Regions from separate parts of the Fictibacillus sp. 5RED26 genome, predicted to be linked through region 2. Evidence: riboswitches for the same ligand, from Rfam matches in the RefSeq annotation. Region 2 holds a riboswitch; each other region holds the start of a gene.
What was found. Region 2 has a riboswitch for cobalamin ahead of IHV10_RS19270 (ribonucleoside-diphosphate reductase subunit alpha). Riboswitches for the same ligand answer to the same signal wherever they lie in the genome.

Region 1 (10,074 bases), on a different contig from region 2:
ATTTTTTTAGGATAATTCGAAAGCGGTTTCGAATATTTATTTTGAAACAAAACGAAACCGCTTTCGCTCTATAAATTTTAAAGAAGGAAGGGGTTTATACATGAAAAGGAAGTTAAGTATCTTTTTGGTATCAATTTTGTTGGTGGGATTATTTGCAGGTTGTTCAAGCGATTCGAAAACATCTGGTAATGGCAAGAAAGATGTTGATCTAAGAATCTGGTCGTTTACAGATGAATTAAAGAAACCGATCAAAACATTTGAGGAAAAGAATGGCGTAAAAGTGGAGTTAACGATTGTTCCGATCGCTGACTACCCGACAAAATTAAAGCCAGTACTTGAGAGTGGTGTTGGAGCTCCTGACGTTTTCACGGGCGAGATCGCATTCTTAAAACAATGGGTTGATGCAGGCTATTGGGAGAACTTATCTGAAAAGCCTTATAACGCAGATAAGCTTTCTGATAAGTATGTACCTTATGTATTTGACCTTGGTAAAGATAAAGATGGCGATGTACGCGCTCTTTCTTGGCAAACAACGCCAGGAGGCATCTATTATAAGCGAAGCATTGCAAAGGAAGTATTAGGAACAGACGATCCAACTCAAGTTGGTGAAATGATGAGCTCTATGGATAAGGTGTTTGAAGTAGCAGAAAAGATGAAGTCAAAAGGCTATAGCATGTTCCCAGATGAAGGTGCGATCCGCTGGTTCACACAAGGTGACAATCCACAGCCTTGGGTAAACGACAAGAATGAGCTTCAGTTAACGGAAGAAAAAATGGAGTACATGGATTACTCGAAAAAGCTTCGTGATAATCAATACACTGCTCTAGCACCTGAATGGTCACCATCTTGGTTCGAAGGCATGGATAAGCCGATCAAGGTAAAAGAGGGTGGCAAGGAAAAAGAAACGCAAGTGTTTTCATATGTTCTTCCTACATGGGGATTACATAGCGTCCTGAAAACCAATGTTAAGGAATCTGTTGGTGACTGGGCGGTAACGAGTGGTCCGAGTCCTTATTTCTGGGGTGGAACATGGCTTGGTGTATACAACAAATCGGATAATAAAGAACTTGCTTATAAATTTGTAAAAATGATGACACAAGACGATGAGTTCTTAACATCTTGGAGTAAAGAAACAGGTGATGTCCTTTCTTATCTACCTGTAACAGAGACAATTAAAGATGACTTTAGCGACAAATTCTTAGGTGGACAGAACAACTATCAATTCTTCCTAGATCAATCTACTAAGATTACACCTGGGATCGTGACGAAGTACGATCAGCAGCTAGATACGCTTTACGGAAATGCCGTTCAGCAATATGTAACAGGTAAGAAATCTAAAAAAGAAGCGATTAAAGAATTTTATCAAAAAGCACAAAATGCTTATCCAGACATCAAAGTACCGAAAAAATAAGTTTTATGGACGGTGGCGGGAAACTTTTTCTCGCCACTGACCTATCTATTGAAAGGGGGAGGAGAGATGAAGAATTTAAACCGTTATGGCTATTTTTTTATTGCTCCGTTTTGGCTCGTCTTCTTAGTGTTCAGTATATATCCCGTCGCCCTAACCTTTTATTATAGCTTTACAAATTATACAGGCAGTGGTGAAGCACAGTTAGTAGGTCTAGCAAACTATAAACGACTCCTTACAGACACATATTTTGTTGAAGCTTTTTTTAACACATGGAAGATATGGGGTGTGAACTTCGCACTTCAAATGGGACTTGCTCTTATCCTGGCTATGATCTTTTCAGATATGAGAGTGAAATTAAAAGGTATCGCATTCTTTCGAGCGATCTTTTATCTACCAAATTTAATTACGATCAGTTCGGTTGCTCTTCTGTTCGGGATTTTACTAGATTGGCAGCACGGTTCATTAAACATGATGTTGATGAAGGTAGGAATCATTTCAGATCCAATCAACTGGCTTAACGAACCAACGAGTGCACAGTTATCGATCTCATTGATTTTAACGTGGATGTGGTTTGGGCACTCTTTTATCGTTGTGATGGCAGGCGTATCAGGTATATCGAAAGACTACTACGAAGCAGCATTGATCGATGGTGCAAATCGCTGGCAGACGTTTTCTAAGATTACGATTCCGCTATTGAAGCCTATCCTGCTTTATATCATGATTACCTCGCTCATTGGAGGTCTTCAATTGTTTGATCTACCGATGCTTTTAACAGATGGAATAGGATCACCAGACGGCTCATTGAATACGATGGTGCTCTATTTATACAATCAAGCCTTCAAGTATAACAACTACGGATATGCTGCAGCAGTCGCATACGGATTATTTGTTATAACGCTCATCTTCTCTGCTTTCATTTTCAAAGGGATGTATGGGAAAGAACGTAAACAACCAAGGCAGGTGTAAAGCATGATAGGAAAAACAGCGGTAGATAATAGCCTTTCAAATTCTGTTGAAAAGAAAAGTGTTATAGAAACAAAACCGAAGCGAAAAGTCAGCATACCAAAAATTCTGATCTATACCGTATTGATCGTTATGGCAATCGTGTGTTTCATTCCGTTCTTAATGATGCTTGTTAACGCCACACGCTCAAATGAAGCAATTCTTTCAGGCTTCACCTTGCTTCCAGGTAGTGCAATCGTTGAAAACTATCAAACGATGATGAGCTATATCAATATTTGGGCGGGTTTTAAGAACAGCTTAATCATTTCCGTTCTCGTGACATTATTGTCGGGTTACTTTTCAGCATTAACGGCTTATGGTTTTGCGTTCTACGTGTTTAAGGGCAAGAATGCGATGTTCGTTTTCATGTTAGTGATGATGATGGTCCCAGGCCAGTTAGGGTTGATCGGCTTTTATGAGCTTTGTAAGAACTTAGGGATATTGGATACGTATATTCCATTAATCATTCCCGCAGCAGCGAGTCCTTTCGTGGTATTCTTCCTGCGCCAGTACATTTTAACAACGCTGCATCCAAGTTTGATTGAGGCAGCAAGAATCGATGGTGCAAGTGAATTTAAAATCTTTCATACGATCGCGATTCCAATCATGATGCCAGCGATCGCGACGATGTCTATCTTTACGTTTATCGGGTCGTGGAACAACTACATCATGCCTTTAGTTGTATTATTCTCACCTGAAAAGTTCACGCTTCCTGTGTTGATGGGCTTCTTAAAAGGTTCACAAGTGGCTCAAAACTTGGGGTCTATGTATTTAGGTATCGCGATCTCCGTGGTGCCGATCATGGTAGCGTTCCTATTTTTATCAAAATATATCGTTAACAGCATTTCAGCAGGTTCTATCAAAGAATAGAGGAGAGAAACAGTTATGCATTTTAATAAGTCATTCGTGTTTGGTACAGCAACATCTTCTTATCAAATTGAGGGAGCTCGTCTTGAAGGAGGCAGAACACTTTCAATCTGGGATACGTTCTGTGATACGCCTGGAAAAGTATATCAACAGCATAATGGAAGCATAGCGTGTGATCATTACTACCGATTTGAAGAAGATATTCAGCAGATTAAGAAGCTTGGCGTAGAAACGTATCGCTTCTCAGTTTCCTGGCCTCGTATTTTTCCTGAAAAGGGTGTTTTGAATGCAGAGGGAATGGACTTCTACAAGAAATTAACGCAGCGTTTACGTGAAGAAGGAATCAAACCTGCGATTACGCTTTACCACTGGGACCTCCCACTATGGGCCCATGAAGAAGGCGGATGGGTAAACCGTGAGTCAGTCGATTGGTTTATGGAGTTAGCAAAAGTTTGCTTCCAAGAGCTTGATGCAGAGGTGGATTCTTGGATTACGCATAACGAGCCGTGGTGTGCTGGTTTCTTAGGTTATCATCAAGGATTTCATGCGCCAGGACATACGAACATGGACGAAGCTGTTAAAGCGGTACACCACATGCTTCTTTCTCACGGAAAAGCTGTACAATATTTAAAGAACGAGCTTCAATCCAAAACGCCGATCGGTATTACGTTAAACCTGTCACCGATCTATGCAAAAACAGATTCTGCGAACGATCAGCTTGCAGCGAATAATGCTGACGGGTATTCCAATCGCTGGTTCTTAGATCCTGTTTTCAAAGGGCAGTACCCTGTTGATATGATGAACTTGTTCTCTAAATACGTTCATTCGTATGATTTTATTAAAGCAGGGGATATGGAAATCATCTCAACGTCTTGTGATTTCTTTGGCATCAACTATTATAGCCGAGGGATTGTTGAGTTCTCTGCAGCGAATGACTTCTTACATAGAGGGGCTCATTCTGATTATGAAAAGACCGGCATGGGATGGGACATAGCGCCAGAAGAATTTAAAGATCTGATCAGAAGATTGAGACAGGAGTATACGGATCTTCCTATCTATATTACCGAGAATGGTGCAGCCTTTGATGACGTACTAGAGAACGGACGCGTCCACGACTCTGGCCGTGTGGATTATATTGAAAAGCATCTTCAAGCGGTTTCTGATCTGAACGATGAAGGCATGAATATTGAAGGGTACTATCTATGGTCTCTCATGGATAATTTTGAGTGGAGCTTCGGATATGACAAACGATTTGGAATCATCTACCTAGATTTTGATTCTCAAGAGCGAATCTGGAAAGATAGCGCATACCGTTATGCAGAAATCGTGAAAAACAGAGGAACCAATAACAGCAACAAAGAAACAGATGCTATTTCAGTAAGCTAATTTATTTCTAAGATAATAATAACCATTGAAGTCCCTGACATAGGTTAGGGACTTTTTTGTTTTGTGTAAAATTTTCCTGAGTGGAGAAGCTAAAAACGTATAGGAGGGATAGACATGAAGGATAAGAATGAGGAACGAATCGATGAAGAAACATCGGACGGAATGAATGAGTTAGTAGAGATCATCAATGCAGAAGGTGATACGGGTGAATTGAAGGAAATCGTTGAGAGCTATGATAATAAAAAGGAACATTCCCCTTTATGCAATGATGATTTTTTCTATGCAGACCTTCGGGCCATTGCGGAAGATGGTGCTAAAGAAGATTGAAGTATTTAGAACGGGCAGAACCGCTGATGATAGCGACTCTGCCCGTTTATTTGTTTGAAGTGCGCGTGTTAAAGCATGGGTGCATTGAATGAGTTAACTTTGCTTCGCGATGTTGAGGTAGGGGGTATAGAGCTAGTGTTTACTTGTCGTGATATGTCGACTCGCCGGTTTATGGGTAAAAATCGCCGGAATATCACAAAAACACGCCGGAATAAATCAGAAATTTCTAGGATTAATTCTAAAAGTTCTCGAAATAATAGCCTTGATACCACGCCCGGTATAAATGGATTCCAGGGTTTGAGTGCCTAAATAGCACCTAGAGGCCGATTATGGTCAATTAAACAAAGCATTTTATCAGAAGCTATATCCATCAATAGCTACTTAACGTGTAATTTGAGTTAGCTGTTGTATATCTTCAACAGCATAATCAGCAATCAATGAGGAAGAGTGAGATTTATGAATGAGTTCTAAACTTTTCTGCATGTTACATAATAAAGTTTCGTTATTAAATAGCCTCTGAACATTCTCCACAATTTCGTCTGCGGTATGAACAACTATTGCAGCACCTTTTTCTTCAAAATACTTAGCATTTTCTCCTTCTTGGCCAGGAACGGGCTTATATAGAATAAGTGGCACTCTTACAGCAGCAGCTTCAGTAATGGAGATGCCACCTGGCTTGGTTACTACGCAATGTGAAATCTTTAAGACTTCATGAAGTTCGTCTACGTAACCGAATAATCGGAATGAACCTGGATGTTGTTCGGCTAGTGGTGTTAATTTCTCATACAACGTTTTATTCTTGCCACATACTACAATTACTCGCAGAGAAGGATCGTTTAAAAGACGCTGAGCTAGAACCTTAACATTTTTCAGCACACCTTGAGCACCAGCTAGGATCGTCACGACACGTTTACTTGGCGTAACTCCGTATTTAGTAAACACTTTCTCTTTATGAATTGGGCGATAAAAGTCTGAACGAATGGGAATACCGCTAACAGTAATTCTATATTCTGCCACACCATGTTTGATCAGTCCGTTTGTGACTGAATCAGATGCAACAAAATAATGATCAATCGCTGGATTGATCCAAAATGGATGAGCGAAATAATCAGTGATCACGGTATAGATGGGGATGTTAAACCGTGATTTTTTAATAAGAAATGGCGCAGCGTGAAAGGGAAAGGTTGTTATTACAAAACGGGGTTGATGTTCTTTAATCAATTCTAGAAATCTTTTTCTTCCTAAATAACGAGAGAATTGTGTAATCGTATTGGCATTCAATTTGTTTGTTCCATAATAAAACCATTTATAAAAAGAAGAGCCGTGTGAAAAGCTTTTGATAAATATGGATTGCGTAACTTGGGACATGATGGGGTGAGCTTCACCAAATAAATCAGATATGACAGGTTGAAATCCTTTACTCTTCATTTCTTCAGCGAGGACATTAGCCACTTGAACATGACCGCTGCCATAGTTAGCTGTAAGGATTAATGCTGTTGGACGTATCATTAGAAAACCTCCCCAGTCTTTTGAGATAAGAATAGCAGGAGATTTTAAACGTGATATGAAGAAGATTAAAAGGTTTTGTAAAAAGTAAAAATTGTTAGTGGTACAATAAGATAGATTCAAAATTTCATAAGATCCGATAATTATGGTGTCTGTTGCAGACTTAATAGGGAATCTGGTGTGAGGCCAGGACTGTACCCGCAACTGTAAGTGCTGACGAAATAAGCAAAACCACTGTCTATCTGACGGGAAGGGCTTAGAGTAGGCTGATGCACGAGTCAGGAGACCTGCCATCTTTATAGCGTTGATCTTCTTCGGGAGTTGGGAAGATAGGACGAGGGATATTTAATAGATCATTCTTTCTGTTATGTATTCTTACGTACCCGTCTTTCGTGATGGGTATTTTTCTTTGTTCACTAACTCCCTCAAAATAAGGGGAGCTTTCAAGCTTCAGAAAAGAGGGTATGGTATGGAACAGCAGTTATCAGCAAACATCTCAAGAACGATTCAAACAAAGTTGGTATTGCCGCCTGACACGAATCACATGGGAACGATATTCGGTGGTACCGTTTTATCGTACATTGATGAAATCGCAGCGATTGCCGCCATGAAGCACAGCAAGAAAGTGGTTGTCACCGCATCCATTGATAATGTAAACTTCTTATCGTCAGCTAAAGTGGGAGACATCCTCATATTAGAAGGTGTAGTGGTCTCAACGGGAAGAACGTCTATGGAAGTATACGTAAAAGTGGAGTGTCAAAATCTAGAGACGGGGAACAGGACGTTGAATACCACGTCAATCTTAACGATGGTGGCCATTGATCAAAACGGTAAGCCGTTTCCGGTACCGAGTGTCATTCCTGAGACAGAAGAGGAAGAAGCACTCTTTAAAGGTACTCCACTAAGGAAAGAAAGGCGTTTGTTATATAAAAATGTAAACAAAATTTAAGGTTTCTTTAAAAGTTATAGTTGTAGTTTTTTTCTTTCTTCTTTGTAAGTTGGTTGTAGCGGAAGGTTGCCTGCCTGCTACATGAGAAGCTTCTCGCAAGGCATGCGACGAGGAAGTCCACTTTCTAGCATAAACTTGTAGACGCAGGAGCAAAGAGACAACTTTGAAGCGGTCAGGTGGAGACTCCTAATGGCGCAAAGCGGCAGGAGGCTCACCGTTCGCCCCGTGGAAAGCGTGCAACCTGGAGCGGAAACCAACAACTAACAAAAGCAACAATGTATACAAATAAACCTATTTTAAAAGGAAAAGGAAGTGAGAATCCCAATGAAAATTAAAAATATCATATTTGTAGCATTGGGGTTCTTTTTCCTAGGTTTAGGCGTTATCGGTATCGTCTTGCCGTTGCTTCCTACCACACCTCTTTTATTATTGGCATCTTATTTCTTCGTAAAAGGTTCAAAAAAGTTTGAAGTGTGGTTTAAAGGAACCGACATTTATAAAAAACATCTAGATGATTTTGTTAGGAATCGTTCGCTCACTAAAAAGAAAAAGATCATGATCAGCCTGTTTTCAGATTCGATGATCTTGATTACTTTTATCCTTACAGACAGTATGATTGCAAGAGTGATTTTGATTCTTGTGGTGATGTATAAATATTACTATTTTATTGTTAAAATTAAAACGACATAGAGAATGTGTGGAGATAAAGAGAGCAGCCTAATCAAAGGCTGCTCTCTTTATCTATCATGAAGAGGCTTTGTACATAACCACCAATCGTAGCACTCGATCTCTCCTGCTTGTGCTTGTTCTGCCCGTTTTTTAGCTTCTTGTACTGTGGCAGCTGGAGGAACGATAAGACGGTCTCCAACAAGCTCGTTTTTCGGCCAGTTTGCAGGTGTTGCTGCTTTATTTCTATCTGCTGTCTGCAGCGCCTTAACCGCTCTTAGGATCTCGTTGATATTACGGCCAACATTTTCAGGATACGTAAGGATAAGACGAATCTTGCCTGTCGGATCTACGATATAAACACTCCGTACTGTTCTTGTTCCCATCGTAGGGTGTATCATTCCTAGTCTAGTAGCAATCCGGCCTAGACTATCCGCGATGATCGGAAAAGTAATCTCTACTTTTAAATTCTGCTGTATCCATTCGATCCATTTTAAGTGTGAGTATACTTGTTCTACAGATAATCCGATTAAGTAAGTGTTGAGCTTTGTAAACTCAGGCATGAGCTTTTGAAACGCAACAAACTCTGTCGTGCATACGGGTGTAAAGTCACCCGGATGGCTAAAGAGGACAAACCAATGACCTTGATAGCTTGTTGGGAGGACAAGTTCCCCAAGGGTTGTATGAACCGTCATCTCCGGAAATTGATCGCCAATAAAAGGCTTTGAAAATGTTTGTGTAGATTCCATCCCTCTCTTCTCCTATCTTCCTTGGTTTCCCATCATCTTGCTCTTTTTCAACAGCTGAGACTCTCCTGTTTTTTCCCACTCTTCTACCTGTTCAATAGCTTGTTGAGGTGTAAATCCTTGACCAACAAGAACACCAGATAAAATAAATTCCTGATAGAGATGAGTTAAGTTAATGCCTTCTTCGGTCTCTTTTAATGCTCTTTGTACTAACGGATCAATGTACGAAACCCATTGGTCTGCTAAGCTCTCCGTTTGAGGCATTCTGTGTTCTTGATGAAAAGAACGAGGAGCACTTGATGTACTGTTTAACGTGAATAAATAGTTGTACTTAGCGCTGTGCTTGATCTCATCTGTAATGATGTTAAAGAGAATATCTCGATAATACGTATTAGGAAGTCCTTGGCGAATAACGCGATATTTCTCTACGGCAGCAAGTTCGCCAAACAGAGCTTTGACAAGTCCGTCTTTATAGGTTTTCGGTTTCTGAAACTCTTCTCCGTTCATTGGTGGAACTTCTTGGCCGGTAAGATCTTTGTAGATCATTCTAAAGAGTTTATTATGCCTTTTCTCATCATCTCGAATAGATGCGATGATTAATTTTTGTTCGTTTGTGGGTGCCTCAGAAATTAAATAGTCGTAAAATAATTCATCTTCCCTTTCGCCAGCAACAGCTTCCCTGATAAGTTGCAGAGATAGTTGAAGTGCTTGCTGCTGACCATCACTTTGCTGTTGTCCGGTGTCTTGTTGCTGTTGTTGTGGGTTCATATAGCTCATAAGATAACCTCCAAAAAAATGATTGTCGCATTAGTATATGCACACGCCTAAATTTTGTTTATACACAAAGATTTAAACACCACATGTCCGATGCATGAATAAGAATGAGCATATAGCTCGTTGAAAAATAAGGAGTGTTTATAGTGGATGAACTCATGTGGCTAGCGATCGGTGCAGCCGCAGTTTTTATAATAGAAGCGGGTGGTTATTTATATTGGAGGTTTTTGGGAAGTGGCTCACTTAAACTCTATATAAATGATGGTCAGAGACCCGAAAGAGACTTCAAACTGATTCAGACGTTCAAAACGTTGACACAAAGAATTGCACTAATCGATGTCTCAGGAGAAGTATGGGTCTACAGCAATGGTGAAATCATGTTTGGCACGAAACAAGATGAAAATGAGTATGCAGAAGTGATCGTACATGTTCCGATGGCC
Region 2 (10,074 bases):
TCTTCAAGAAACAGAAAAAAATGTGATCGCTTACTATTTAGAGAAGATGAACGGGGATATTATGCAAGTCGCTAAACATCTAGGCATTGGAAAGACAAACCTATATGATAAGATTAAAAAATATAACATTCGTTAATCTAATCTTCTATTCCGAAAAAACGGAACACCCTTCCGGATTTTCGGAATGATTCATTTTATTAATTAAATGAGATTTCCAAATGTCATCTATGTTATATTCTAACTTTCTATAATCACAAAGTTTAAGTATCGATATTATTTTTCCGTTTTTCCGGAAAAATAATAGGATGATGTATACCCCTTATACGTTCTGAAGTTGGCATGAAACTTGCAAATGAATTATAGGGTGTAAATGATATGGAAAGGTGATGATGCTAAAAAAATGAAAGCGCTTCAAAAATGTTAAATGGATAGAATGGGGGAATTTGAAAAAATGGACATTATTATTATTTTATTAGCTTTATTCTTCTTAATGTTCGTAGCTTACAGAGGATTCAGCGTTATTTTATTCGCGCCGATCGCTGCGTTGTTTGCTGTATTGCTTACTGAACCTGGTCACGTATTGCCTTTTTTCTCAGGAGTGTTCATGGAGAAAATGGTTGGTTTTATTAAACTCTATTTCCCGGTCTTCTTACTAGGGGCGATTTTCGGGAAAGTTATTGAAATGTCAGGATTTGCAAAATCGATCACTCAGTTTGTCATCAAACTGATCGGACCTGCTAGAGCAATGCTTGCAATCGTACTTGTTGGGGCAATTTTAACGTATGGTGGGGTCTCTCTGTTTGTTGTTGCTTTTGCTCTCTACCCGTTTGCATCTGAACTTTTTAAACTTGCTGATATTCCTAAAAGACTCATACCGGGTACGATTGCGTTAGGTGCTTTTACTTTTACAATGGACGCTTTTCCAGGGAGTCCGCAAATTCAAAATATTATTCCTACATCTTTCTTCGGAACAACAACATGGGCTGCACCGTGGCTCGGGTTTATCGGAGGAATGTTTGTTTTCATATTGGGTATGATCTACCTTGAGTGGAGACGTAGACAAGCGGCTGCAAAAGGTGAAGGATACGGAACAGGACATACCAATGAGCCTGAAAAGCTAGATTCTGAAAATCTACCAAATGCTTTCATAGCGATTCTTCCGCTTATTCTAGTAGGAGTGTTCAATAAATGGTTCACCGTCTTAATTCCACAGTATTACGGTAAGACGTTTGATTTTTCTGCTATTGGTATGAAGAACGTGCCTGAGATTCAGATCCCATCACTTGCTGCTGTATGGGCAGTTGAAGGAGCTTTGATCATTGGTATCGTTACAGTTCTTTTGTTCTCTTTCAAGAGAATTAAAAACAACTTTAATAAAGGAATTAATCTCTCCATTGGCGGAGCGTTACTGGCAACATTAAATACAGCATCAGAGTATGGATTTGGTGGTGTGATCGCAGCACTTCCTGGCTTTACTGCAGTAAACTCAGCGATGTCGAATACGATTAAAGACCCGTTGATCAATGAAGCGGTTACGACTACGACGTTAGCAGGTATTACAGGATCAGCGTCTGGCGGGATGAGTATTGCACTCGCAACGATGAGTGAAACGTATATCGCACAAGCAGACAAACTAGGAATTGATACAGAAGTACTTCACCGTGTTGCTTCTATGGCGAGTGGCGGAATGGATACACTCCCTCACAACGGTGCTGTTATTACGTTGTTAGCCGTTACAGGTTTAACTCACAAACAGGCATATATCGATATTTTTGCTATGACGATCATTAAAACGATAGCCGTGTTTGTAATCATTGGTTTGTATTACGGATTTGGTATCGTTTAAACCATTATTCTAAAAAAGGAGTAATAATTCCATGAGAGCGTTTGTTGAGGGGAAAGTTGTTTTTATTACAGGAGCAGCCAGTGGAATCGGTTTGCAGTTAGCAAAGGCTTTTGCTGAACAAGGAGCAAAAGTCGTGATCAGTGATTTGAATGATGAGAAAGCAAAGGAATCTGCACAACTGTTGGCTCAAGATGGTCTTGAAGCAATCGGACTTGGCTGTAATGTGACCACGGAGGAAGATATAACAAAAGCGTTGGACGAAACACTGAAACAATTCGGACGCATCGATGTGCTCATCAACAATGCAGGATTGCAGTATGTATCTCCACTTGAAGAATTCCCGACTGAGAAATTCCAGCAATTGATCAGTGTCATGCTTACCGCTCCATTTATAGCAACTAAACATGTGTTTCCAATCATGAAGAAACAACGGTTCGGACGCATCATCAACATGGCGTCCATAAATGGGCTTGTAGGTTTTGCGGGGAAATCTGCTTACAACAGTGCGAAGCATGGAGTTATTGGTTTAACAAAGGTGGCTGCCTTAGAAGGTGCATCACATGGAATAACGGTAAATGCGGTTTGTCCTGGATATGTTGACACACCTCTTGTAAGAGGGCAATTAGAAGATCTGGCGAAAACGAGAAACGTAGAGTTAGAAAAAGTTTTGGAAGAAGTAATCTATCCTCTTGTTCCACAAAAAAGATTGTTAGATGTTCAGGAAATTGCAGATTACGCACTCTTTCTTTCAAGTGAGAATGCGAAAGGTGTTACAGGGCAAGCGATTGTGATCGACGGAGGATATGTCGCACAATAAACGATAGATAATTTATTGACATTCACTATATTTAGTGTCAAAGTATATAGTACAAACCTATATATGGAGAATTCAGGTGCCGGAATATCCGGCTGAAAAGGGAATTCGGTGCAATGCCGAAGCTGTCCCCGCAACTGTAATTGTGGACGAAATGGAATAGCCACTGTACGGATCAGTTATTTATAATGACTGCTGTATGGGAAGGCCCAAAGTAGGAAGAAGCAAAAGCCAGTAGACCTGCCTGAAGACTCCTATTTTCTTTTCCTCGGGGATTGGGAGAAAGAACAGCGGCTGTTTTATGCGGATGATTGTCCGTCGAAATACACGTCATTCTTTCACCCTCTTCCTGATGGAAGAGGGTTTTTATTATGACTAGGGAGTGTATTTAATATGAAAATGACAACTGAAAACTCTTTACTCGGGGAGTGGTTAAGGAGTTGTGTCGAAAATTTTCCGAACATACAAGCTGAAACTTTTCTAAAAAATGCTGAGAAAATGGAAACTCATACAGGAGTGTCAAGTTCACTTTACAGACAGTTAATCATGGAAGCTTTAAATGGATTAAATGCAGAAGAGCCACAGTGGACATTTGTGGCATCGCAAATCTATTTAAAGCAATTATATGAAGAAGTCATGATCAATCGTGCTGAAGCAGAAAAACGTCCATATACGAACCTTTATGGCTTGATCTCTAAGTTAGTAAGTTTGAATATCTATGATGATACCATTCTATCTGCGTACTCTAAGGAAGAGTTGGAGAATGCTGAAAACATGATAGACCCTACGAGAGATAAGCTATTTACATACATCGGGCTCAAAACGCTTGCTGATCGATATTTGGCAAAAGGGTTCAATCACGAAATTTATGAATTGCCACAAGAACGCTGGATGCTGATCGCTTTGTTTTTAATGAGAGACGAGAATCCAACGAATAGACTTCAATTAGTCGAAGAAGCATACTGGGCGCTCTCGAACCTTTATATGACGGTTGCCACTCCGACTTTAGCGAATGCAGGCAAGAGTTATGGGCAGCTTAGTTCTTGTTTTATTGATACGATCGACGATAGTTTAAGAGGGATCTTTGATTCTAATACAGATGCTGCAACTGTTTCGAAAGGTGGCGGCGGACTTGGTATCTATCTCGGTAAGATTAGAGCAAGAGGTTCTGACATAAGAGGATTCAAAGGAAACTCATCAGGTGTAATACCATGGATGAAGCAGTTAAATAACACGGCCGTTTCTGTAGATCAGCTTGGACAGAGACAAGGTGCGATTGCAGTCTACCTGGATATTTGGCATAAAGACATCTTGGAGTTTTTAGATGCAAAGTTAAACAATGGTGATGAACGAATGAGAACGCATGACCTTTTTACAGGTGTGTGTCTGCCAGATCTTTTCATGGAGCGCGTGGAAAAACGAGAGGATTGGTATCTGTTCGATCCTCATGAGGTAAGAAAAATCAAAGGCTATTCGTTAGAAGATTTCTATGATGAAACGGTTGGGTCAGGAAGCTTTAGAGAAAAATATACCGATTGTGTAGAGGATGAGAGACTTTCAAAAAAATCCATTCCTGCTATTGAGATCATGAAACGGATCATGAAGTCGCAACTTGAAACCGGAACACCGTTCATGTTCTATCGAGATACTGTAAACCGCTTAAATCCGAATTCTCACAAAGGGATGGTCTATGCATCTAATCTGTGTACAGAGATTATGCAAAACATGTCTGCAACGGTTGTCACTTCAGAGGAGGCAGAGGATGGAGAAATTGTCATCAGAAAAACGCCAGGAGACTTTGTCGTCTGTAATCTGTCATCTCTTTCTCTTGCTAAAGTGATCAATGATCAAGTGTTAAAGAGAGTCATTGATATTCAAATCCGAATGCTAGATAACGTTATTGATCTAAATCGCATAGATGTACCTCAAGCAGAACTTACAAATAAGAAATATCGTGCGGTCGGTGTAGGTACGTTTGGATGGCACCACCTTTTAGCAAAAGAGGGAATCAAGTGGGAAAGTGAAGAAGCTGTTTCGTACGCTGATAACCTTTATGAAATTATTAATTTTCATGTAATCAACGCTAGTTGTGAGCTTGCGAGAGAAAAGGGGAGATATCCGGCATTTTCAGGTTCAGATTGGGAGACAGGAAACTACTTTTCGAAGCGTAACTATTCCTCTGAAGAATGGAGTAGTCTAAAAAAACGAGTTAATATGCACGGCTTAAGGAATGGATACCTCATTGCGGTTGCACCGAATTCATCAACGTCGATCATCGCAAATTCGACATCGAGTGTAGATCCTATATTTAAAAAATTCTATTCAGAAGAAAAAAAGAATTACAAAATACCTGTAACCGCTCCTGACTTGAATGCAGACACAACTTGGTTTTATAAATCTGCGTTCTTAATCGATCAAACATGGAGTATTGAACAGAACGCAGCTAGGCAGAGACACGTGGATCAGTCCATTTCGTTTAATCTTTATGTCAATCACAATATAAAGGCAAAGGATCTGTTACACTTGCATATGCTCAGCTTTAAAAAAGGATTGAAGACTACGTATTATACCCGATCTACGTCGATTGAGTTAGAAGGATGTGAAAGCTGTGAAAGTTAAAGAGGTAGAACTACTCAAAGAGAGAAAAATCTATGATGTGGAAGCTCCTAATCGATCTACAGGTATCATAAATGGTAAGAGTTCTAATATTCTAAACTGGGACGATGTGAGATATAAATGGGCTTACCCTTTATATAAGAACATGTTAGCCAATTTTTGGACACCGTTTGAAATAAATATGTCGAGTGACAGCAAACAATATGTTAGCTTGAGCGAAAAAGAACAAGATACATTTAATAAAATCATAGGGTTATTGGCATTCTTAGATAGTGTTCAAACGGATTATTCAAGCAAAGTAGCAGCCTACTTAACAGATTCAAGTCTTGCTGCACTCATGGCCACGCTATCGTTTCAAGAAGTCGTTCATAATCAGTCATATTCATATGTGTTGTCCTCTTTAGTACCGAAGTCCAAGCAGGATGAGATATTTGAATACTGGAAAACAGATGCTGTGCTAAGAGAGAGGAATGATTTCATTGTTGAAGGCTATGAGGAGTTCCTTCATAATCCTACGCCTCAATCCTTTTTGAAATCTATTATTTACGACGTGATTCTTGAAGGATTAAATTTTTATTCTGGTTTTAGCTTCTTCTATAATTTGGCCAGAAATCAAAAGATGGTCTCGACTTCAACGATGATCAACTATATTAATAGGGATGAGCAGCTGCATGTTTATCTGTTTACGCAAATTTTTAAAGCCGTAATAGAAGAAGATCCGCATTTAAGAGATGAAGAGCTGGAGATGTTTGCGAAAAACACGTTTCAGCGAGCGGCGGAGCTCGAGATCAAATGGAGTAAGTATATAATAGGAAATTCATTTGAGGGCATCCATGAATCCGATTTAGAAGCTTATATTAAATTCATGGCGAATAAACGATTGAACGAATTAGGATTTAACAAGCTTTATCCAGAATACAATAAAAATCCACTTCCTTGGATAAAGGCTTATTCTGATGTGAATTCTGGAAAAAGTGATTTTTTTGAACAGAAATCGAGACAATATACTAAAGTTTCTGATGAAAATGGTTTCGATGAACTATAGAAAGCCGGGATCTAGGTCCCGGCTTTCTTTTTTTAGATGTTTTATAATGACGATAGAAATTACTTAAGCTCTTCTTTCACTTCAAACTGCTGACTCACTTTATCACATTCTTCATGATATTTTTCATGTGTACGTTTAATGACATGATCGAATACTTCATCGACCTCATTGCTCAGAATCTTAATGCCTTCTCCTGTAATACCGCCTTTTACGCATACCTTTTGAATGAGTGTAGGCAACGTATAAATATCTTTCTCAAGTAGTTTCCCCATTCCGATGATCATATCGCTTGCCAGTTGAGTGGCCTGAGCTTTAGTGATTTCAGTTTGATCGACTGCTGAGTTAATAAAGCATTGCAGGACATAACCGATAAACGCAGGACCGCAGCTTGCGATATCAGAAGAGATACGAGTGATATTTTCATCGATAACAAGAGGTGTAGAGATATAGCTCATTAAAGAAAGCAGCTTTTCTTTGTAATCAGCGTGGCATCTTTTTCCGAATGATACAAGTGATGATCCAGCTAGTGCCCGGTTATTGATGCTCGGAATAGCTCTTGCAATATTGCAATCTAGTAGATCTTCCAACTGTTCACAGGAAATAGGACTCGTAATAGAAACGAGCAACTGATGTTTAGAGATGGAGCTTTTATTGCTAGATAGCAACGAATAAAACTCGTGTGGCTTCACACATATGAACACAATTTCAGCAAAACGGAAAACTTCTTCAGGATTATTTCCAACCTTCATTTTTGGATAGACATTCTGCAGCCTCTCAGCTTTAGACAGAGTGCGGTTAGTGACCATGAGCCTTGATGGCGAAATGGCTGAAGATTCGATAAAAGAAGAAGCAAGAACGCTTCCCATATTTCCGGTTCCGATAATTCCAACCTTCATATCTGAACCTCCTTCCTCTACGTTCAAATTTATGCACGCAGTGTATCAAATATGTTTTTTTGCAAGTTCAAGCCTAGTTAAGAAGGTGAATTTATGGAAAAGTTAAAGCGGCATATGAACTGGATTATTGGTGGTGGTATACTGCTCATCCTTGCAATAATTGTATCTCTATTCAATTATTTTCAAAGTGAACCAAATATGCCTATAACTTCACAAACACCTATACAAATGGAACCGGAATCGCCAATTCACACTGATAAGCCTAAACGAAAGAAGGAAGATAAGATCCAAAAAGAGACTGAAATTATGGTCGATGTTCAGGGAAGTGTAAAGCGTCCAGGCGTATACGAGTTGAAAGAAGGAGACCGAGTGTTGGATGCTATACAGATGGCAGGGGGCTTTAAAGATGGAGCGGAGGTTCGTTCGGTCAATCAAGCGTTAAAAATTTCCGATGAGATGATCGTGTATGTAGCTGAGAAAGGTGAAAAGTATGAGTTGCAGCCAGCATCAAGTAATCCTGTGGAAGAAAACAGCACGCTAGTTAACATCAATTCTGCTGATGAAACGGTGCTCCAAACTCTAAATGGAGTGGGTCCTGCAAAAGCGCAAAGCATTATCTCCTATCGTGAAGAGAATGGTCCTTTTACCTCCTTAGAACAGTTATTAGAAGTAAGAGGAATAGGAGAGAAGACGATTGAACAATGGAAAGATCAAATTCGTTTTGATTAAGGGTTTTTATTGACCCATTAAAATACGAATACTACACTTAGGATATAGAAATAGAGGAGGCGTTTAGCGTTGCAGCGAATATCGTGGAACGAATATTATATGGCACAGAGCCAATTGCTTGCACTTAGAAGTACGTGCACCAGATTAGCTGTAGGAGCAACGATCGTAAGAGATAAACGGATTATCGCTGGAGGGTATAATGGCTCGATCTCAGGTGGTGTTCATTGTATTGATGAAGGCTGCTATGTAATAGATGGTCATTGTGTAAGGACCATTCATGCAGAGATGAACGCTCTACTGCAATGCGCGAAGTTTGGTGTACCGACAGAAGGTGCCGAAATGTACGTGACGCACTTTCCTTGTTTGCATTGTTGCAGATCAATCATTCAAAGCGGTATAAAAAAAATCTATTATGGTCAGGACTATAAAAATCATCCCTATAGCATTGAACAGTTTAAAGAAGCGGGAGTAATCGTTGAGAAAGTGGAGATGAACTTCTTACCTTCAACATTTCTTACTCATAAAGCATGAACCCTAGACATGCTGTCCTGAGTGCATGCTCTGCATTTTATGGGATCTGGCTTTCTCAGAACCCTTCGATAACCGGGTTAGTTGTTACGGCTTTCCTGGTTATCGTTATGGTTTTACAGATCAGAAAAAAATCAGTATACATCCTCGTTTTTCTCCCAATCTTCTTTATTTATTCTCAGTACGATAACACTAAAAGTTTCTCAAAGCTTCCAGAGGAACAAATGATATTCTCAGGCAAGGTAAAATCAATCCCAAAAATAGACGGAAACCTACTAAGTTTTGAACTTGTAACCTTTGATGAAACGATTGTTGTTCATCATAAAATTAAATCAGCAGATGAAAAGGACCAGCTCAGAAATCTACGTATAAATTTGACGTGCACTTTAAAGGGGAAACTTCAGGAACCCAGGCGGAATAGCCATTTTTATGGAATGGATTATCGTGAGTATTTGAGGAACAACAATATCTATTGGACCTTAAGAACGACTGAGTTTGATTTGGATCACTGTAAAGAAGCAGATGATCCAAGTGTTCTTGAACAAATAAATACTTGGAGAAGCAAGAGTATTAAAGAGTTAGAAAGTCATTTCTCTAAAAATACAGCAGGGTTGATGAACGCCTTACTTTTTGGTTATAGAGATGGAATAGAAGCAGAAACACTTCAGCATTATCAAGGACTAGGACTGACGCATCTATTAGCAGTCTCAGGATTCAATGTTGGAATTGTAACTTACTTCTTGTATTTATTGCTTGTTCGGCTAGGGGTGATAATAGAAGTAGCCTACACCCTAATCATTCTCTTCTTGCCGATCTACATTGTTCTAACAGGAGCTGAGAGCTCCATTATAAGAGCGGGTATGATGGGCATGATTGTAATAGTAATCATGATGTTTAGAAGAAGAGTGCACCCTGTGACCCTCTTGTCATTTGTATGTATCGGGATGCTGAGCTACGATCCTTCATCTGCTTTAGACCTTGGATTTCAACTTTCTTTTTTAATGACCTTCGTTTTGATCACTTCTGTATACGTTCTTGAAAACTCTTCAGCTATTGTATTGCTTATCATGACTTCTTTTATCTGTTCCTTATTTTCCTTTCCGATTATTCTTTATCACTTTTTTGAGTTTTCCTTATTGTCGATTCCCTTCAATGTCATATACATTCCTTTCGTATCGATGGTTTTGTTCCCTATTTCTTTTTTTATTCTGATACTTTCTCTGTCTGTACCAAAAGCTATTCTTATTGTTAAAGAGATTATAGAATACTTGTTTAATTTTTCAGTCTTGTTCATGGAAAAGGCACAATTTCTTAAGATGTCTATTGTTTTAGGAAGACCAGATCATTGGATATTTGTACTGTATTTTGTTGCGATAGTCTACTTTCTATATAAGTGGGAAATAAGTAAGCGTATCAGCATAGTGATCACTATTCCGTTTCTCTTGATCTGTTTCATTCATTGGGGACTGCCATATGTGAATCCAAAAGCAACGGTATCTTTTATTAATGTAGGACAAGGCGATAGTATTCTCATTGAGCTACCCTACAGAAAAGCAGTATATTTGATTGATACTGGCGGCTCTGTTTCCTTCGATCAAGA
Region 3 (10,074 bases), on a different contig from region 2:
AACCTGATCAGGGAGGTCTCTGGTCGTCATTTAAAAGTATATTCAACAAGTTATTCTTTATAGCTAAGGAAGACACTCGCCTATGGTGAATTACATCTGGGTAGGAATGATGGTGATTGGCTTCATTGTGGCAGGAATCAACGGCACGATGGATAAAGTAAACGAAGCGATTTTTACGAGTGCGAAAGAAGCAGTCACTTTAAGCTTTGGTATGATTAGTATTTTAGTATTCTGGTTAGGTATTATGAAGATTGCAGAAAAAGGCGGCTTATTGGAAGTATTAGCTGTGTTGTTTCGCCCGATCGTTAAACGGCTCTTCCCAGATATTCCAAAAGATCACCCGGCTCAAGGGTACATTCTATCGAATATGGCAGCTAACCTGCTTGGACTCGGAAATGCTGCAACACCAATGGGAATTAAAGCGATGGAACAGCTAAAAATATTAAATGGCGGAAAAAATGAAGCCAGCCGGTCGATGATAACGCTTCTTGCGATAAATACATCAAGCATTACGCTCATCCCCACTACGATCATCGCGATCAGGATGAGCTATAACTCGGCTTCGCCGACTGATATTGTTGCGCCGACATTGATCGCGACTGCGATTTCAACGGTGGGTGCTATTTTAATAGATCGATATTATTATTACCGCTCTTTACCTAAGGGAGGGAAATAGATGTCGATCGTTCAATCCTTTTCCATATGGTTTATCCCATTTTTGATCGGTTTTATCCTTTTATATGGCACTTATAAAAAAGTGCCAACATATGAGACCTTTGTGGAGGGTGGAAAAGAAGGTTTCTCGATTGCGATTAACATTATCCCTTTTTTAGTCGGCATGCTTGTTGCCATTTCGGTATTTCGCGCATCTGGAGCTTTGGATTATGTCATGATGGCAATGCGTCCGCTATTTTCATTGTTTCATATTCCAGCAGAGGTGGTTCCGCTAGGGCTTATGAGGACGATTTCAGGAACTGGCGCTCTTGGGATGACATCAGATTTAATTGCAACACACGGTCCTGATTCGTTTATCGGAAGACTTGCTTCTACGATACAAGGAAGTACCGATACAACGTTTTATGTACTGACTGTTTATTTTGGAGCGGTTGGTATAAAAAAGATGAAATACGCGTTAAAAGTAGGATTATTAGCCGATCTGATCGGATTTTTAGCATCTATAGCTGTAATCTCTCTATTGTTTTATTCATAATTCGACAAAAAAGAGCCGTTATGGCTCTTTTTTACGTTTACTGAGGTTGAGAATTACGAATAATGAAGGTATGATGAGACATGAGGTGAAATCATGGAACGATTGCAAAAAGTAATTGCCCAAAGCGGCGTAACTTCCAGAAGAAAAGCGGAAGAGTTAATTCGTGAAGGCAAAGTGAAAGTGAACGGAAATGTAGTGACCGAACTCGGCACAAAAGTAGGTACAAAAGATAAGATTGAAGTGAATGAGATTCAAATTCAACGGGAACAACCCGTTTATTTTTTGATGTATAAACCTTCTGGTGTGATTACGGCGGTTTCTGATGATAAGGGAAGAAAAGTAGTAGCTGATTATTTTAGAGATATTATCGAACAGCGTGTATTCCCTGTTGGAAGATTGGATTATGATACGACAGGCGCGATCATCATGACGAACGATGGTGAGTTTGCGAACGTACTTATGCATCCACGCTATCAGCTTGATAAAGTGTACATTGCGAAAGTAAAAGGAATACCTTCAAGAGAGAGAATCAAGCAACTCGAACGAGGAATTCGCTTAGAGGACGGAATGACTGCTCCTGCGAAAGTGAAAGTAACATCGATCGATAAGAAAAAGGGAACTGCTATCATCGAGCTTACGATTCATGAAGGAAAGAACCGTCAAGTCAAGCGTATGTTAGAAGCGATCGGATCACCTGTCATGAAATTAAAGCGTGAAAGATACGGCTATTTAGATCTTAAAGGCCTGAATCCTGGTGAGTTCAGAGAACTTACTCCACATGAAATCAAACAGCTAAGAAATCTGGCTGTCACACAAACGTCAAAAAAAAGCCGTAGATAGGCTTTTTTTTCAAGTTATAGTAAAATGGAAGCGGCTTAAAGGAGCGGATGGATGTTGAAAAAAAATAGGTTGTGGTTTCGCTCTGCTCTGCTTGCCATTTTAGTTGTTGCGGTCGGTTACACGATCTACAACAGTATGAATGAAGAGTCAGGTACATACATAAGTAAAGGCGATACGGCTCCAAATTTTGTACTAACCGATCTGAATGGCAAACAAGTAGAGTTAGAAGATTACCGTGGTAAAGGTGTTTTCTTGAATTTCTGGGGAACGTGGTGTAAACCGTGTGAACGAGAGATGCCTTATATGCAACGGCAGTATGAAAAATACAAAGAACAAGGTGTAGAAATATTGGCAGTAAACGTCAGTGAAACGAACGTATCCGTTAAAAATTTTGTTGATCGATATCGTATGAGCTTTCCTGTTCCGATGGACAAGCAAAGAGAAGTAACTAAAGCATTCGGTATAGGACCGATTCCGACTACCATTTTGATTGATAAGAACGGAAAAGTAGTTGAACGGACAAGTGAATCATTATCAGAGAAAAAAATTATTTCCTTTATGGAAAAAATAAAGCCGTAACGGGGTGAAATGATGCAAACGATAACATGTGAATGCGGCCACTCTAACCCATACGGAACAAGTCTTTGTCAAGCCTGCGGTAAACCGTTGAAGCAAGATGTTGAAGTACTATCAAGCATGAGGTATGAAGGAAGTGCTAGACGATCTCAAACCTATAAACAAACGTTTGTGGATAAGATTTGGAACTTCTTTTCGTCTGTTAAAGTCGGAGTTTGGCTTATTGTTATTATTTTAGTAGCAGCGGCAATCGGAACCATTTTTCCGCAGGAAACGTTCATACCTCCCAATGTTGATCCTGCCACTCATTATGAAAGCGAATACGGAACGTTTGGACTTATCTATTATTTGTTAGGGTTTCATAACCTTTATGGATCATGGTGGTTCATTCTTCTTCTAGGAATGCTAGGTCTATCCATCATTATTGCCAGTCTTGATCGTGGTATACCGCTCTATAAAGCATTAAAGACACAAAGAGTCACGCGACATGATCAATTCATGAAGAATCAGCGTTTGTTCTCAAAAAGCAATGATGTCGAACTTGATGAGATCAAGTACACGTTAGAATCTTTGCGTTATAAAGTTCGAGAAGAGGATGGTAACCTTTTTGCGGAAAAGGGACGGTTTTCGAGATGGGGCGCATATGTAAACCATGTTGGACTGATTATCTTTTTAACAGGTGCGATGCTTCGATTCTTTCCAGGTATGTATGTTGACGATATATTATGGGTTCGAGAAGGGGAGAAAGCTTCTATCCCTGGCACTTCAACCGAAGATGGGCAATATTATCTGGAGAACAATGATTTCATTCTTGAGATGTATGATAAGGAAGAAAAGAAGTTTAATAGTGCGCTAAGCTCGGTTGATGGAGAAGTCGCAAAAAACTATCAAAGTAACGTAACTCTCTATAAAACAAAAGAGAACCATACGATCGGAGCACAGCCAGAGCTTGTAAAAGTTAAGAATGGTGAAATCCGAGTGAATGAACCGTTTAAGTTCGACTCGTTTGCTCTTTATCAAACGGATTTTAAGCTTAACGAGTTTTACAAGATGAGTTTCGAACTTGAAGAAAAAGCAACAGGTAATAAGTTTGGTAAGTTAACAGTAGATCTTCACGACCCTAAAAAAGAGTATGACCTTGGGAAAGGCTATAAAGTTAAGATTGAAGAATACTTTCCAAACTTCGTATTAAACGACCAGAACCAGCCATCAACCGTTAATAATTTGCCTGATAATCCAGCGTTTGTTTTCTCCATGTATTCTCCAAAAACACCTGACGGAGAAAAAGCGTTTGTTGGGATTCAGAAAAACATAGATTCTGGTGAGAACCAGTTTAAAATGTCATTCGCTGGTATAGAAACGAAAGATTTAACGGCGCTTACAGTCCGAAAAGACCATACACTTTGGATTATCGCGCTTGGTGGAATCATCTTTATGATAGGTGTTACACAAGGTTTATATTGGAACTATAGAAGAATTTGGATCAAACAAAATGCAGGTGAGGTATGGGCTGCCGCTCATACGAATAAGAACTGGTATGGCTTGAAAAAAGATGTGGAATTTCTGTCTGATAAGACCAATCTCACACCTTTAGAAGAAAAAGAAACAGCTTCAAAGTAATGCTGTTCAAGCGGGAGGGTTAATGATGGCTGAAATCAGCAGTACACTTTTATATAGTGCATTTATTATTTACTTGTTCTCTACTCTATTCTTTGCAATGTCTATTTCAGATAAAAAAGGAAAAGATGCTGTTCATACAAAAAAGTGGGGAAAAATAGGGTTCATAAGTTCATGTGTAGGTTTTGCAGCTCAACTAGGCTATTTTATTACAAGGTGGATGGCAAGTGGACATGCCCCTGTAAGTAACTTGTTTGAGTTCACTACCTTTTTTGGCATGATGATGGTACTTGCATTCATTATTCTATACATCATCTATCGAACGAACGGTCTAGGCGTTTTCGCGATGCCTATAGCTGTTCTTGTTATCGCGTATGCCAGTATGTTTCCAAGAGATATCTCTCCGCTTATTCCTGCCCTTCAAAGTGACTGGCTGAAGATCCATGTTACAACAGCGGCACTCGGAGAGGGAATCCTTGCGATTTCTTTCGTATCAGGACTCATTTATTTAATCCGTACAGTTGATCAGACCGTCTCGTCTAAAAAGACTTTATGGTTAGAGATCATTCTTTACAGTTTGATTGCGGTTGTTGGATTCATCTTTGTTTCGATCGGTTTTAAAGGTGCTGGATATGAAACGACATTTGAAATGATGGATGATAACAATCAGGCAGTTAAAGTCGTCTATGATATGCCTGCCATTGCAGGTCCAAGTAACGGAGAGCAACTGGACGATTCGTTTGGACCACTATTCTCAACGCCATCTTGGATGAACGGTGTTGATGCTTCTGTTAAGTTGAATACGTTCATTTGGTCTCTCTTAGCAGGGGGAATCCTTTATGGCTTACTTCGTCTGATTTTAAGAAAAAGAATAGCAGCAGCTCTTCAGACAAAAGTTAAGATGAAACCAGATCTTCTGGATGAGATCAGCTACCGAGCAGTTGCGATCGGCTTTCCCATCTTTACACTCGGAGCACTAATCTTTGCTATGATATGGGCTCAGCAAGCTTGGTCGAGATTCTGGGGATGGGATCCAAAAGAAGTTTGGGCTCTTATCACGTTCTTGTTCTATGCCGCTTTTCTTCATTTACGACTATCAAGGGGTTGGCACGGAGAAAAGTCTGCATGGCTTTGTGTGTTAGGATTCTGGATCATTACATTTAACTTGATCGCGGTAAACCTTGTTCTTGTAGGATTGCATTCATACGCATAATGATTTTAAAGTCTCTCTTTCATTAGAGAGACTTTTTTTAAAAGCGCTCTTGTCTAAACGGTTGTATTTTTAAAATCCTTGTCTTCTTAGACAGTTGATTGGAGTGGAAGGTGCGAGACTCCTGCGGGATAGGCGGGCAGGTGAGACACTTAAGAGTGAAACGAACGAATGTGGCTCACCGCCTGCCCCGCGGAAAGCGAGCACCTGAAACGGAAATCAACTACTTTTAAGAAACAACTTTGATACATACTTAAAAGAAAATAGATAGACAGCATGTCCGGTTTGTTTAGTGTACTTGGTTTCATGTATGATAGAGACAGGAAAAAATCTTGTTTAACTGATTTTATGTGGAGGATTGAATATGGATACAGAAGCTAAAATTCTAGTTGTTGATGATGAAGAAAGAATTCGAAAACTATTAACGATGTATCTAGAGCGAGAGAACTACGAAGTTCATGAAGCCGAAAACGGTGAGGATGCGCTACAGATGGCAGTATCCATCAATTTTGATCTCATATTGCTCGACCTTATGCTTCCTGGTATGGATGGCATTGAGGTTTGTGAAAAGTTAAGAGAAAAGAAAGCGACTCCTGTAATCATGTTGACAGCTAAAGGAGAAGAGCTTAATCGCATAGAAGGATTCGAAGCAGGTACGGACGATTACATCGCGAAGCCGTTCAGTCCAAGAGAAGTCATCCTGCGTGTAAAAGCACTGTTGAGAAGGTCGTCACCGACGAAGTTTCTTCAAACCGAAACGGTTGCAAAGAACGTTGTTGTGTTTAAGCACCTTACGATCGATCACGATGCTCACCGTGTAACAGCTGGCGGAAAAGAGGTCAACTTAACTCCGAAAGAATATGAGTTGTTGTACTACTTAGCGAAGACTCCAGATAAAGTCTATGCGCGCGAACAATTGCTAAAAGATGTTTGGAACTATGAATTCTTTGGTGATCTTAGAACAGTTGACACACATGTGAAAAGACTTAGAGAAAAGCTTAACAAAGTCTCACCGGATGCAGCATCCATGATCGCGACCGTTTGGGGAGTAGGATATAAATTTGAGGTTGGGAATGAATGATCTGGAGAAGTGTAGTTGGTAAACTTTGGATAACGATACTTTTATTAGTCTCGGTCGTTTTAACCCTGCTCACCATTCTTCTTACGCAGTTTTTTGAATCGTTTTACGATGATCAAGCCAAAGAACAATTAACGAAGATGGCTGATCGAGTGATGTTGATTATGGAAAGCGATGAGAACAAGGAAGAAGCAATACGCATCACAAGTGAAATGGCTGAAGCATATTCCATGTCTATCATGATCATAGACGAAAATCAGGAATCCTTTATGTCTAAGAATTCTTACGATGATGCACCTTATATCCCAGTTTCTGTTTTCAAAGAGAATGATCAGTTATCTACTGTCGCAGAGAGTGAAAAAAAGATCTACGTAAACGGAGATTTTCCCGTTCTGAATAAAAATGATGAGACGATGCAAACGATGATCATCTACGGTGAACCTTATGGATCGGGAGAAAATGCAGGAGCCGTTTACGTCTATCAATCCATCGAGAATGTGGAAAAAACAACGAACCATACAAAGTATCTCATCTTTTTAGCAGCGGGGATCGCGATCATCTTAACTACGATCTTTGCGTTTTTCTTATCTACTCGAATTACGGCACCACTAAGAAGGATGAGAGAAGCAGCGACGTCTGTAGCAAAAGGTGAGTTTGATATGAAAGTGCCGATTTTAACGCATGATGAGATCGGCGAACTTGGCATGACGTTTAACCGTATGGGCAGACAGTTAAAAAACAATATCACAGCATTGAATCAAGAAAAAGAACAGTTAACAAGTGTTTTAAGTTCGATGGCTGATGGTGTGATCACCTTTGATAGAAAAATGAACATACTGGTTACGAATCCTCCTGCTGATCGATTCCTACAGGCATTTTATTACGAATCAGGCATGAAGACAGAGGTCAACGGAAACGTTCCTGAGACGGTCAAACAGCTCTTTGGGCAAGTTGTTGCACTTGAGAGTGAACAGATGACAGAGATCGCGATACAAGGCCGCTCGTGGGTCGTCGTTATGACACCACTATATGACCAATCTATGATTCGTGGAGCAGTAGCTGTACTTCGTGATATGACAGAAGAACGACGAATGGACAAGCTTAGAGAAGACTTTGTTGCGAACGTTTCACATGAATTAAAGACGCCGATCGCTATGCTGCAAGGATATAGTGAAGCGATCGTAGATGATATTGCAGAATCTGAAGAAGAGAAGAAAGAACTAGCAGGAATCATTTTAGACGAATCGAAACGGATGGGAAGACTTGTTAACGAACTCCTCGATCTTGCAAGATTAGAAGCAGGTCACATGAAGCTTCACTACAGCTCTCTTCCGATCATTCCTTTCGCAGAAAGAATCGTTCGGAAATTTCAAGGGCCTGCTAAAGACAGAGAGATTCAATTAAATCTAGAATTTAAGAAAAATCTCAAAAGTTTGCAAGAGGAGATGGACATCGACCCAGACCGGATTGAGCAAGTCTTAACCAATTTGATCGACAATGCGATTCGTCATACTTCTCAAGGCGGGTTTGTAAATCTTATTGTAGAAGTGAGCGATCAGAACGTGAAGTTTTTCGTTAAAGATAATGGAACGGGTATAAAAGAAGAAGATCTGCCATTTGTTTTCGAACGCTTTTATAAAGGGGACAAAGCAAGAACAAGAGGGAAATCAGGTGGAACGGGTCTTGGGCTTGCCATAGCAAGAAACATCGTAGAAGCACATGGTGGTCAGATCAGCGTTCACAGCAAGAATAATGAAGGCACGACATTTTCTTTCGTTATTCCTCGAACGTTGAAATAAATTAGCAATACGTCCCGATTAATCTTGTTTCATAAGGAACAATAGCAGTTTTAAAAAAGGATTTCACAAATTTCTCCAATATGTTTATAATAGGAATTGTGATTTCATAAAATTTCATACGTGTTAAACAGGTGCAGTCCTTTGTTGGACGAGCTTAATAGGGAAAACGGTTAGATTCCGTTGCGGTCCCGCCACTGTAATTGTGAGAATCCTATAATATCGCCACTGTGAAAACGGGAAGGTGTTAGGAGACGATGATCAAGAGCCAGGAGACCTGCCTGTTTGTTACATGACATGACCTACGAGGATAGGGGGGTGTTTAACAGTACCGGGGCCGGTTGCTGTTTTCTGCCTGTATACTATTAATCTCCTTCGTAGCCGAAGGGGATTTTTTTAGTTGCGTGAAGTAAATTTAGTATCAAACAAAGTGTTTTTATAACAGAAAGAGGTTAATCATGAAGAAATTACTTTTAGTATTAGCAACAATGATGATGATGTTGGTGGGCTGTGGAACGACTGAAACGAAAGAAAAAGCGGATCAGCCGAAACAAGAAGAAACGAAAAAAGAACAAGTAACGGTTCAGATCACAAAGGATAACGGAAAAGAAAAGGTTACAGAAAAGAAAATAGAGATTGCAAAAGATGCGACGATCATGGACGTGATGCAAGATAACTTTGAGATTGAAACTCAGTACGATGGAGCATTTATAAGCAGTATTGAAGGTGTGGCCGGAAGCGAACAGGACAAAACATCTTGGTTCTTTTCTGTAAACGGTGAAGAAGCGATGAAGGGTGCTAAGGATATTACGTTAAAACCTGGCGATGTCGTAGAATTTGATCTTCACAAATATGAATAAGCTGACAGTCAAACGAATTACGATCATTGCCTTACTTGCTGCTATATTAACAGTAGGCAGAATCACCTTCTCAATGATACCCAATGTTCAGCCGAATACGACGATACTCATTCTTGCTTCATTCGTACTCGGTCCTGTGCAAGGGTTGTTACTTGCTATATTAAGCACGATAACAACAAATCTTTTTCTAGGGCATGGTCTGTGGACGTTCGGTCAGATGTTTGCCTGGGGATTGATAGCCGTTATGAGCGCATATTTAGGCAAATACAGACATAACATACCTTGGCTGTTGCTCCCGATCTATGCAGGATTCTGTGGCTTTTTGTTTGGTTTCATCATGTCTGTTCTCTTTGGTGGAATCATCATGCAGAAATTCTGGCCGTATTACTTGGCGAGCCTCCCATTTGATCTAAATCATGCGATTGGTAACGTGGTGTTCTTCATCGTACTTTACAAACCACTTCTCTATGTGATGGAAAATTATATTAATAAAGATGGAAGTCAAAAAGCTGCCTTTGAATAGGGAGCTTTTTTAGCTCTCTTAAAGTTTAATGTTGAAAAAAAAACAGAACTTCGTATCATTTGGAAGTTCTGTTTCGTGATATTCTGTATAGAAGCTAACAATTACCCAAAGTTATGATGAAAACACCAAACAATAAGAAGTATACTCACTATTCCCCAAGCTGTGGCACTTACGATCCACCAAATGATGGATTTAGCTTTTGCTGAAGTTTCCTCGTTTTCCATTTTTCCTGTAATAAACGCGAGTTTACTTTCCATATCTTTTTTCATAGAAGTAAGAACAACAAATCCAATTGTTATAAAACCAATCGTGATCAAGAGTAGTATGTCCATATGCTCTACATCCCTTTTGTAGTTATTTTCTT

Region 1: it holds a riboswitch for cobalamin, as region 2 does, so the genes downstream of both, IHV10_RS17295 (acyl-CoA thioesterase) here and IHV10_RS19270 (ribonucleoside-diphosphate reductase subunit alpha) in region 2, are expected to answer to the same signal.
Region 3: it holds a riboswitch for cobalamin, as region 2 does, so the genes downstream of both, IHV10_RS14070 (DUF4430 domain-containing protein) here and IHV10_RS19270 (ribonucleoside-diphosphate reductase subunit alpha) in region 2, are expected to answer to the same signal.

The regions. Positions count from the first base shown of each region.
Region 1 is NZ_JACZDU010000005.1:87,481-97,554, forward strand. Features, by position in the region: gene IHV10_RS17265 (ABC transporter substrate-binding protein) at 101-1,411, shown strand; gene IHV10_RS17270 (carbohydrate ABC transporter permease) at 1,478-2,377, shown strand; gene IHV10_RS17275 (carbohydrate ABC transporter permease) at 2,507-3,283, shown strand; gene IHV10_RS17280 (GH1 family beta-glucosidase) at 3,299-4,666, shown strand; gene IHV10_RS17285 (hypothetical protein) at 4,781-4,993, shown strand; gene IHV10_RS17290 (MGDG synthase family glycosyltransferase) at 5,375-6,502, opposite strand; cobalamin riboswitch at 6,629-6,808, shown strand; gene IHV10_RS17295 (acyl-CoA thioesterase) at 6,969-7,448, shown strand; gene IHV10_RS17300 (YbaN family protein) at 7,773-8,138, shown strand; gene IHV10_RS17305 (peroxiredoxin) at 8,186-8,863, opposite strand; gene IHV10_RS17310 (ferritin-like domain-containing protein) at 8,876-9,637, opposite strand; gene IHV10_RS17315 (spermidine synthase) at 9,781-10,074, shown strand, end outside.
Region 2 is NZ_JACZDU010000007.1:62,876-72,949, reverse strand. Features, by position in the region: gene IHV10_RS19285 (sigma-54 interaction domain-containing protein) at 1-136, shown strand, start outside; gene IHV10_RS19280 (GntP family permease) at 452-1,846, shown strand; gene IHV10_RS19275 (3-hydroxybutyrate dehydrogenase) at 1,878-2,663, shown strand; cobalamin riboswitch at 2,721-2,922, shown strand; gene IHV10_RS19270 (ribonucleoside-diphosphate reductase subunit alpha) at 3,054-5,279, shown strand; gene IHV10_RS19265 (ribonucleotide-diphosphate reductase subunit beta) at 5,269-6,321, shown strand; gene comER (late competence protein ComER) at 6,381-7,217, opposite strand; gene IHV10_RS19255 (helix-hairpin-helix domain-containing protein) at 7,311-7,946, shown strand; gene IHV10_RS19250 (ComE operon protein 2) at 8,016-8,477, shown strand; gene IHV10_RS19245 (DNA internalization-related competence protein ComEC/Rec2) at 8,474-10,074, shown strand, end outside.
Region 3 is NZ_JACZDU010000003.1:252,487-262,560, reverse strand. Features, by position in the region: gene IHV10_RS14115 (D-alanyl-D-alanine carboxypeptidase family protein) at 1-89, shown strand, start outside; gene IHV10_RS14110 (nucleoside recognition domain-containing protein) at 83-676, shown strand; gene IHV10_RS14105 (spore maturation protein) at 677-1,210, shown strand; gene IHV10_RS14100 (pseudouridine synthase) at 1,304-2,050, shown strand; gene resA (thiol-disulfide oxidoreductase ResA) at 2,105-2,629, shown strand; gene resB (cytochrome c biogenesis protein ResB) at 2,642-4,246, shown strand; gene ccsB (c-type cytochrome biogenesis protein CcsB) at 4,272-5,456, shown strand; gene IHV10_RS14080 (response regulator transcription factor) at 5,818-6,534, shown strand; gene IHV10_RS14075 (ATP-binding protein) at 6,531-8,330, shown strand; cobalamin riboswitch at 8,443-8,626, shown strand; gene IHV10_RS14070 (DUF4430 domain-containing protein) at 8,786-9,187, shown strand; gene IHV10_RS14065 (ECF transporter S component) at 9,180-9,710, shown strand; gene IHV10_RS14060 (hypothetical protein) at 9,812-10,042, opposite strand.